3 regions of the Shewanella sp. S23-S33 genome follow, and region 1 is predicted to be linked to each of the others. Evidence: predicted binding sites of a transcription regulator. Region 1 holds the regulator's gene; each other region holds the start of a gene.
The links. The regulator sigma-54, encoded in region 1, starts transcription at its own class of promoters, with help from an activator protein. The targets are predictions, from matches to a motif close to GTTGGCACGNNNNTNGNNT.
Positions count from the first base shown of each region.

Region 2: the regulator sigma-54 is predicted to act here: its motif matches at 1,473-1,491, upstream of ACHA99_RS05100 (flagellar assembly protein FlgT).
Region 3: the regulator sigma-54 is predicted to act here: its motif matches at 1,110-1,128, upstream of flgF (flagellar basal-body rod protein FlgF).

Region 1 is NZ_JBHFFD010000061.1:197,346-200,626, reverse strand. It holds gene lptA (lipopolysaccharide transport periplasmic protein LptA) at 1-14, shown strand, start outside; gene lptB (LPS export ABC transporter ATP-binding protein) at 11-742, shown strand; gene ACHA99_RS16835 (RNA polymerase factor sigma-54) at 850-2,328, shown strand; gene hpf (ribosome hibernation promoting factor) at 2,357-2,644, shown strand; gene ptsN (PTS IIA-like nitrogen regulatory protein PtsN) at 2,647-3,090, shown strand; gene rapZ (RNase adapter RapZ) at 3,087-3,281, shown strand, end outside.
Region 2 is NZ_JBHFFD010000019.1:23,995-27,275, reverse strand. It holds gene ACHA99_RS05115 (flagella synthesis protein FlgN) at 1-85, shown strand, start outside; gene ACHA99_RS05110 (LPP20 family lipoprotein) at 213-662, opposite strand; gene ACHA99_RS05105 (FlgO family outer membrane protein) at 659-1,291, opposite strand; gene ACHA99_RS05100 (flagellar assembly protein FlgT) at 1,572-2,738, shown strand; tRNA gene ACHA99_RS05095 (tRNA-Arg) at 2,794-2,869, shown strand; gene ACHA99_RS05090 (motility associated factor glycosyltransferase family protein) at 2,920-3,281, shown strand, end outside.
Region 3 is NZ_JBHFFD010000019.1:33,005-36,285, forward strand. It holds gene flgE (flagellar hook protein FlgE) at 1-993, shown strand, start outside; gene flgF (flagellar basal-body rod protein FlgF) at 1,165-1,908, shown strand; gene flgG (flagellar basal-body rod protein FlgG) at 1,919-2,707, shown strand; gene flgH (flagellar basal body L-ring protein FlgH) at 2,719-3,281, shown strand, end outside.

The sequences.
Region 1 (3,281 bases):
AGGACTCTAAATGACCCAAATCACCTTAAGAGCACAAAATCTGGCGAAAAGTTACAAGAGTCGCCAAGTGGTTAAAGACGTCAGTCTGACGGTAAAAACCGGTCAAGTCGTTGGCCTACTCGGTCCGAACGGCGCGGGTAAAACCACGACCTTTTACATGGTTGTCGGGCTAGTGAAGAGCGATAAGGGACATATCTTTATCGACGATGATGATTTAACCGCAGATCCTATGCATCTGCGTGCCCGCAAAGGCATAGGTTACTTACCGCAGGAAGCCAGTATCTTTCGTAAGCTAACTGTTCATGACAACATCATGGCCGTACTGCAAACTCGTAAAGAACTTAAAAACGAAGAACGAGAAGAAGAACTAGAACATCTGCTCGAAGAGTTTCATATCACCCACATCCGTGACAGCCAAGGCATGTCATTGTCGGGTGGCGAACGTCGTCGCGTCGAAATTGCGCGGGCTTTAGCCGCTAATCCTAAGTTCATTTTGCTCGATGAACCGTTTGCCGGCGTCGATCCTATTTCGGTTATCGACATCAAGAAGATTATCGAACAACTCAAAAGTCGCGGCCTTGGCGTACTGATCACAGACCATAATGTCCGCGAGACATTAGATGTATGTGAACATGCTTATATTGTGAGTCACGGAAACCTGATTGCCGAAGGAACTCCAGCAGAGATCTTAGACAATCAGCAAGTTAGGGCTGTGTACTTAGGTGAACAATTCAGGCTATAGTTAATCGAGCGAAGCCTATGGAGACAATTTATACCGCCATTGGGCTTCACTCAAAATGATAATAAGCGACCTCATCCAACAATAATAACGTAGGGATCAGCGGTAACATGAAAGCGTCACTCCAGCTCAAACTGGGTCAACAGTTAACCATGACGCCACAATTACAACAGGCCATACGTCTGTTGCAACTGTCGTCATTAGAACTGCAGCAAGAGATCCAGCAAGCATTAGATTCTAATCCCCTTCTCGAGCTGGAAGAGGATCAATTCGACGCCACTAAAACCCCTGTAAACCAAACGCTATCCGATACGGATTTCAGTGAATCTAGCACTCTGCCACCAGAAAAAGACAGCTCCACCATAGACACGGCAGAGTCGCTAACCAAAGAATCCATGCCCGATGAGCTCCCCATGGACACCACATGGGATGAAGTGTTTACCGCCTCCCCAAACTCAGGCCCCGGCGGTAGTCGTGAAGACGATATGCCCTTCCAAGGCGAGACCAGTGAAGGTTTGTACGAACACTTAGAATGGCAAAAAAACCTCACGCCGTTTTCTGAAACCGATTTAGCCATTGCCACCGCCATTATTGATGCCATCGACGATCAGGGCTATCTCACCCAAAGCACTGAAGAAATTCTCGAAGCTATGGGCAATCCTGAAGTTGAGCTTGACGAAGTCGAAGCCGTACTCAAGCGCATTCAGCATTTTGATCCCATAGGCGTTGCCGCCCGCGATTTAAGTGAATGCCTGCTGATCCAACTGTCGCATTTCGCCGCTGATACTCCCAACCTAGAAAACGCCCGTATGCTGATCAAAGATCATTTAGATCTGATCGCCGCCCGTGATTTTAGGTTATTGATGCGTAAGACTAAATTAAAAGAAGATGAATTAAGGGATGGTATAGCACTTATCCAAACCCTCAATCCTCGCCCAGGTTTGTTGATCACGCCCAATAATGACGAATACGTTATCCCAGATGTGTCTGTGTCGAAGAAAAATGGCCGCTGGGTCGTTGAGCTTAATCCTGACTGCATGCCAAAAATCAATGTAAATCAACATTATGCTTCTATGGCACGCAGTACCAAAAACCAAGCCGATAGCCAATTTATTCGCGGCCATCTGCAAGAGGCTAAATGGTTTATTAAGAGCTTAGAAAGCCGTAACGATACTTTGCTTAAAGTTGCTAATTGCATAGTGCAATATCAGCAAGGTTTCTTTGAGTATGGTGAAGAAGCCATGAAGCCTATGGTGCTTAACGATATTGCCGAAGCGGTAGAAATGCATGAGTCCACCATCTCACGGGTCACAACTCAAAAATACATGCATACCCCTAAGGGACTTTTTGAACTAAAATACTTCTTCTCTAGCCACGTCGGTACTGACGATGGTGGTGAGTGCTCATCCACAGCAATCAGAGCCTTTATAAAGAAACTGGTTGCAGCGGAAAACCAGAAAAAACCATTAAGCGATAGTAAGATGGCACAACTTCTGGCAGAACAAGGGATCAACGTAGCCCGTAGAACCATTGCGAAGTACCGAGAGGCTATGCTTATTCCACCTTCTAATCAGCGTAAAAGTTTATAACCTACAGTGGATATCGGAGGACGTTTCTATGCAAATAAACCTAAGTGGACACCATGTCGAAATTACCGAATCGTTACGTGCATATGTAGAAGAAAAGTTTTCAAAACTTGAACGCCATTTCGAACAGATCAATAATGTGCACGTTGTGCTCAATGTTGAGAAAATGCAACAGATTGCCGAAGCGAGAATAAACCTCATAGGTGGTGAAGTTTTTGCTACTTCAGAGCATGCTGACATGTATGCTGCTATAGACGCCCTGATTGACAAGCTTGACCGTCAGGTTATTAAACACAAAGAGAAGTTAACAAAACACTAATAATGGAACTTTGTACCATACTGCGGCCGGAGTGCACTACCTGCGCCACTCCGGGCAGCAAGAAAAAGGTACTGGAACTCATCAGCGACTTAGTCGCTGCCCAGTACCCGACCCTCTCATCTCAAGAGATATTCGAAAGCCTAGTGGCGCGCGAAAAGATGGGGAGCACAGGTATAGGTAACGGCATCGCCATTCCACATGGTCGACTAGCCGATATAGATCAGCCCATTGCCATACTAATTAAGTGTGAAGAGCCGATAGCATTTGATGCTATCGATAAGCAACCTGTTGATATTTTATTTGCACTACTGGTGCCTGCAGACCAATGTCAGCAGCACTTAAGTACTTTGTCTTGCATGGCCGAAAAGCTGAGCGACAAGCAAATATTAAAGCAATTACGCAAGACGCATGATGAAACGGAACTCTATCAGGTAATCACTGGATGAAACTGGTCATAGTGTCGGGCCGCTCAGGCTCAGGCAAATCTGTCGCCCTTAGGGTACTCGAAGATCTCGGCTATTATTGTGTCGATAACCTTCCCTTGCCATTGATTGGCAGTTTGCTTGAGCAACTCAAAGGCAGTAACGATCTCGTCGCCATCAGTGTCGACGTGCGTAACATGCCTGAGCAGGATAAG
Region 2 (3,281 bases), on a different contig from region 1:
CAGCAGAAACGCCTCCAGCCTCACCTATAACGATAAAGGCAAGACCTCGACTATCTCAAGTTTAGGCAATGATTTAAAGGCCTAACAAGCGCATCACTCCCACTTAGCATTCCCTTTTCTAAGCTCTGATTAGATATTCATGTCTTGTATAAAAAGAAAAGCCGCGTAAATACGCGGCTCAATACATGCTGTTGAACATACTCTCAAAAACGCTAGAAATACGTCACTTCCTTCACTCGTTGTGGACGGCTCTGTTGTTGATAAAGCGCCCAAACCTGTGAAAAATCAAGTTCTAACTCAGTGACATAATGCTCGCCTGCGGGATAACTCTTAACGACTCGTGCGCCGCGGATCACGCCAGAAACTGACGCTTTGACATTATCGTCCGTCAACATCCAATCACTGACACTGCTGTTTGCCGTTATTTTCTGCCCATAAACTTGTTCCGCTAATTCACGATAAGCCACAATTTTTGATGCCTGCATAGCCATCAACACTCTTTGTGATTGCTCTTTAGCCGGTTGAGTCGCTAACGGCGCATATCCTATAGCCGTTAACTTAGGAAAACTCGGCGGCGGCACATCTTCCCATTGCACATATCTATCTTTAGCAGCGCAGCCAGTTAGCATTAGCGCCACAATAACTAAAAGGTAGCGTTTCATTTTCCATCTCCTAAAACACGCACTTCATTCATACCTGGACTCGCCTGACGATATAAGATGCCATTTTGTGACACAATTTGCTCCGAAGGCTGCATGTAGTTTGCCAACTCTTTTTGAGTCACAAAAGTTTGAGATGCCGATACCACGCGATTGTTACTAATGTTCACAATCCGAGTATTGATCGCCATACCATTGGTTACTACGCTCATAGTCGAAACGACAAGATGCTCAACAGGAAGATCTTTCGACAATTTTTGCCAATCTCGCGTCAAAATAAAATCCCCGTCAGATGTGACTCTCAAGCCATCAGCTAAGTTTAAATCCACCACATTAAACTGAAAGCTATGGAGTGACGTCATTAATCCTTGCTGTAACTGTTGCGCTAACGCATTAGTGCCATTCAAATCGCCCACTAATACTGGTGTTGCAACTACGATAGGTTGATCAGAACGCAAAGCATCATTTTGCTTAACGAGCTCAGTCACTATTCGCTGTGCTAAATGGTTAATCACTGCCGTTGGCGGCAACCCATTGCCATCCACTAAACTCGGTTTGGGCGGCGTAACCGGTTTAGCTACACATCCACCTAACATTATCAATGTTAAGGGAATAATCACACGCTTTAGCATTGGATTTACCTCATCTATGGGTGCATTGGCAGTCAAGTGACTCACTTTCTAAGCTTCAAATTTTTAATGAGTAACAAAAACCAGCAATCTTCAGACCAATATTAACCTCAGTCCGACAATATTCTTCTATTACGCAGTATATCGACTGTAACAATGGAAACTTTATCAAAAGTTCTCATACTCAGGCACGAAATTTGCTTTATTGCCATATTAGATTAAGAGTCAGAAAACTGGCTCGATTGGTAATATCGCCATTAGCTTAGCGATAAGGATTGAATTGATGCACATACCAGGTTCAGCTTCGCTCATCATTTTGAGCCTTTTACTACTTTCTTTGCCCACCAGAGCCGAATGGATAGAAGCCAGCGGAGAAGCAACTATTATCAATGGTAATACAGCTCAAGCAAGGGAAGAAGCAATTAATCAAGCTGTTAGCTATGCGACATTAAGCACAGGTATTCAAATATCCAGCGAGCAACAAACCTCTAATGGTAACCTCACACAAAATAACTTTGCGATAAATCGCAACGCCCAAGCCATAAACATCCAACTCGTAAGTGAACAAATTCAGGGAAATAAAATATATGTATCCCTACGCCTCGATCTAAATGATGATCCAACACAACAGTGTCCTAATGGCCAATTAAAGGCCGCTATTTTAATACCTCAAACACAAATAAAAGATCGTTCTCAGCTTAGATATGGACAACTTTCAGGCTTTGAAGAGGTCATTTCAGAGGCGTTAGGGAACACTATAGAAGATTACTCTTCAACTGGCTTTAGTCACATCCATGCTAACGAGCGACTCGATATTGAACAAGACCTAGTGGATATTCGCGGTTATAGACTCCCAAGCTGGCTCAGTGAAATTACCGACAGCCAATATATTCTTCAACCGCAGATCATTGATATATCGATAGAGCCTGTACAACCCACCTTCTTAGGATTTTGGGATGAAGCTCCGCTAAGGCAATTTCAATTCAAACTCAGCCTCTATCATGGGATCAGTGGCGAAGAGGTCTGGAGCAAAAGCTACAGCACATCGGCCCCATGGGAATTTGAAGAACAGGCTATCATTGCTCCCAACAGTAATAGATTCTGGCGTTCCTCCTATGGAAAAAGTATTACTCAATTAATATTGCAAGCTACCCGAGATTTAGACAGCACACTTAATTGCAGGCCATTACTTGGCCAAGTCGTTAGCCGACAAGCAGACAGGATTATATTAAATCTAGGCCGTAAACATGGCATTCGTGTCGGTGATAAATTCCAAGTAGTATTACAACAAAACTTACCCGATAGACTCAATGAAATGCGCGCCGTCGCGACCAAAAGTCGTGCAACGGTAAAAATTGAGCAAGTAAGCGAAGAAAGCGCCACCGCAGTACTTGTAGACCAAAATGCCGCCTACAATGTACAGATAAACGACATAGCGCTTAAGATTTAAGCAACTAAATCATAAGCCTTTTAATCAAAGATAAAACCAGTATAATCACTGTCGTCTCTTCATAGCTCAACAGGATAGAGCAGCCGCCTCCTAAGCGGCCGATCGGGGTTCGAGTCCCTGTGGAGAGACCAGTTCGCAGGCTTCTCTTGATAAATTAAAAATACTTTCAAGGATACCGTTAATGACTGTACTTTTTGATGACAATTTAGAAGTTATAAACAGACGTTGGCCATTACTAAGTCAGGTACTAAACACTGCTTCAGTCTCAGATTTAAATGCCCATTTAGTGCAAGGTCGTGAACAAACCATTAGCGTTAATGGTATCCAGTTAAGTAGTCGTCATAACCGTATTGCAGAAGCACAGCTTTTAATTGGTCAATTGCCAAGAAATTGTAGCAGGGCGACGGTTTATGGCGTCGGTATGGGTGATGTACCCACAATTCTCGTACAAAACTCTACTATAAAACGCATTAACATATGTCTGCTTAACGTGAATCTGTTTTCCCTATTATTGACTTACACCGATCAACGAGAATGGTTAAG
Region 3 (3,281 bases), on a different contig from region 1:
TATTTGCAAACTTTCCCAGTGGATAAAGACGGGAACTCGACATCAGTGAGTTTAACGACGGCTAAGCCGGTACAAATACCAGACACTGCAGGTAGCCCTGTAAAGACTGAGAATGTTACTTTACAAATGAACTTAAATGCTAAAGAAAGTGCACTCGACCCCGCAGCATTCGATCCTCTAGATGCAAAAACCTACAATAACGTTACATCAATGACAATTTATGACTCACTCGGTGAGCCACATATTATGACCACTTATTTTGTTAAGCCCAAAGATGGTTCGTACAATGGTGAGAACAATTGGGTAGCTTACTATGCTGTTGATGGAAAGCAAGTCGATCTAGCCGGTCCTGCTGGTACTTATCAAACAGATACCACCGGCGATGGTACACCTGATGCAACGGGCACAGCTCAAACTGCTGGTGGTTGGAAAGGCTCTGTACTCAAGTTCAATTCGGTTGGTGTCTACACAGGTAGTGATCCTGCGATAGTCAAGACTGAGGCTTTGGGCGTCAGTGGTGCGGGTGTTTTAGGAGCTGGTGCCGATGGCACTCAAGATTTGACTGTGAAGTTTAATGCCCCAACGCAATATGCGGCTCCTTTTGGTGCAACTGAGTTGACGCAAGATGGTACGACTGTAGGTCGCTTAACTAACGTTGAAATCGGCGAAGATGGTTTAGTGACCGCGAGTTATTCTAATGGTTCAACCGTGCCTTTAGCACGGGTTGCTTTAGTTCGTTTTGCTAACGAACAAGGTTTAACGCAAGTGGGTAATACGTCGTGGAAGGCTAGTTTGAACTCAGGTCCAGCGTTAGCGGGTGAGGCAAATAGTGGAACTTTTGGTAGCATCAGTTCATCGGCGTTAGAGCAATCGAACATCGATTTAACTACTGAACTGGTCGATTTAATTTCGGCACAGCGTAACTTCCAAGCGAACTCTCGTACCCTTGAAGTGAATAACACGCTGCAACAAACCGTATTACAAATCCGCTAATCATTACTTTATTTAACTAAGTGTTGCCGCCAGTGGCAACACTTAGCCTTTATCCTGCCGTCAAATCACTTCATTTTCATATTTTTCAATTCTATCAGTAAATTAAACGTTATTTTTTTGGCATGATGCTTGCTTGGATATTGTCATGTAGAAAATTTGACGGAGCAGTCTGTGGACAAATTCCTTTATGTCGCCATGAGTGGCGCTAAGCAAAATATGAATGAGCTGGCACTCCGTGCGAACAACTTAGCCAATGCTAATACCGATGGTTTTAAATCAGATATGGCGCAGGCCAGATCGATGCAAGCCTTCGGTGAAGGGTTGCCTTCAAGGGTGTTTGCGATGACAGAATCTCCGTCAGCTAATTTTCGCTCTGGTCCGATAAAAACCACTGGACGGGATCTCGATGTTGCCATTAAAGGCGATGGCTGGTTTGCCGTTCAGGCGAAAGATGGCAGTGAAGCTTATACCCGTTCCGGTAGTCTCAGTTTCGATGCGACGGGCATGTTGTATAACGACAGAGGCAATCCCGTGATGGGGGATGTTGGCCCGATAGTGCTGCCATTACCTATTGATAAAGTGTCAATTTCACAGGATGGCATAGTGTCTGTTCGCCCTCAAGGGGCGACTGCTGAAGTGATAGAAGAAGTGGCGAGATTGAAGTTAGTTAATCCCGGCAATGCGCAGATGATGCGTGGTGAAGATGGATTATTTCGACAAATGTCAGGTGAACCAGCACCAGCTGACCCTTTCGTCGCAGTTGAAAGTGGTGCCGTAGAGGGCAGTAACGTTAACCCTGTTGATGAAATGGTGTCTTTGATTGATCTTCAGCGGCAGTTTGAATTGCAAGTCAAGATGATGAAAACCGCGGAAGAGAATGATCGCGCTTCATCTTCATTAATGCGTATTAGTTAGGAGATAGATTATGCATCCGGCGTTATGGATTAGTAAAACTGGCTTAGACGCACAGCAAACTGATATTTCAGTGATTTCAAACAACGTAGCGAACGCTAGCACTGTGGGCTACAAAAAAAGCCGCGCAGTATTTGAAGATTTACTCTATCAAACAGTTAACCAAGCGGGTGGTGTTAGTGCATCTAACACTAAGCTACCCAACGGATTAAACATAGGTGCGGGTACGAAAGTCGTCGCCACTCAAAAAATGTTTACTCAGGGTAACATGCTGACGACGGATAACTCACTGGATCTCATGATTGAAGGTCCTGGATTTTTTGAAATCCAGCTCCCTGATGGAACCACTGCTTATACTCGAAATGGTCAGTTTACCTTAGACGATACGGGTCAGATTGTGACGCCAGGTTCTGGCTATTTGCTACAACCCGCGATCACTATTCCTGATAATGCGACCAGTATTACCGTTTCAGCAGAGGGTGAAGTTTCAGTAAAAACGCCGGGTACCGCTGAGAACCAAGTCGTGGGTCAGTTGACGATGACGGATTTTATTAATCCATCGGGTCTAGATCCTATGGGACAAAACTTATATACGGAAACCGGTGCGAGCGGCACGCCAATTCAAGGTACCGCTTCGTTAGATGGCATGGGAGCGATTCGTCAAGGCGCCTTAGAAACCTCTAATGTTAACGTGACCGAGGAACTGGTTAACCTTATCGAAAGTCAGCGTATTTACGAGATGAACTCCAAAGTGATTTCAGCGGTAGATCAGATGCTGTCTTATGTGACTCAGAATTTATAGAGGCAAACATCATGGCTAGATATCTTGTGTTGGCCGTCGCGTTATTGCTTGCAGCTTGTAGCTCGACGCAAAAGAAACCCCTTGCGGATGATCCCTTTTACGCGCCGGTATACCCAGAGGCGCCGCCGACAAAAATTGCCGCAACTGGCTCTATTTATCAAGACAGCCAAGCATCTAGCTTGTATTCGGATATACGCGCCCACAAAGTCGGTGACATTATCACTATCGTATTGAAGGAATCGACTCAGGCGAAGAAAAGTGCAGGCAATCAGATCAAAAAAGGCTCAGACATGAGCTTAGATCCCATCTTTGCTGGTGGTAGTAATGTGTCCATTGGCGGAGTGCCAATTGATTTGCGTTACAAAGATAGCATGAACACTAAGCGTGAATCGGATGCGGATCAGAGCAATAGTCTAGATGGCAGCATCTCGGCAAACGTGATGCAAGTGCTAAACAACGGCAGCTTAGTGATCCGTGGTGAAAAATGGATTTCAATCAATAATGGTGATGAGTTTATTCGTGTCACTGGTCTCGTTCGCTCGCAGGACATTAAACCCGATAACACTGTCGATTC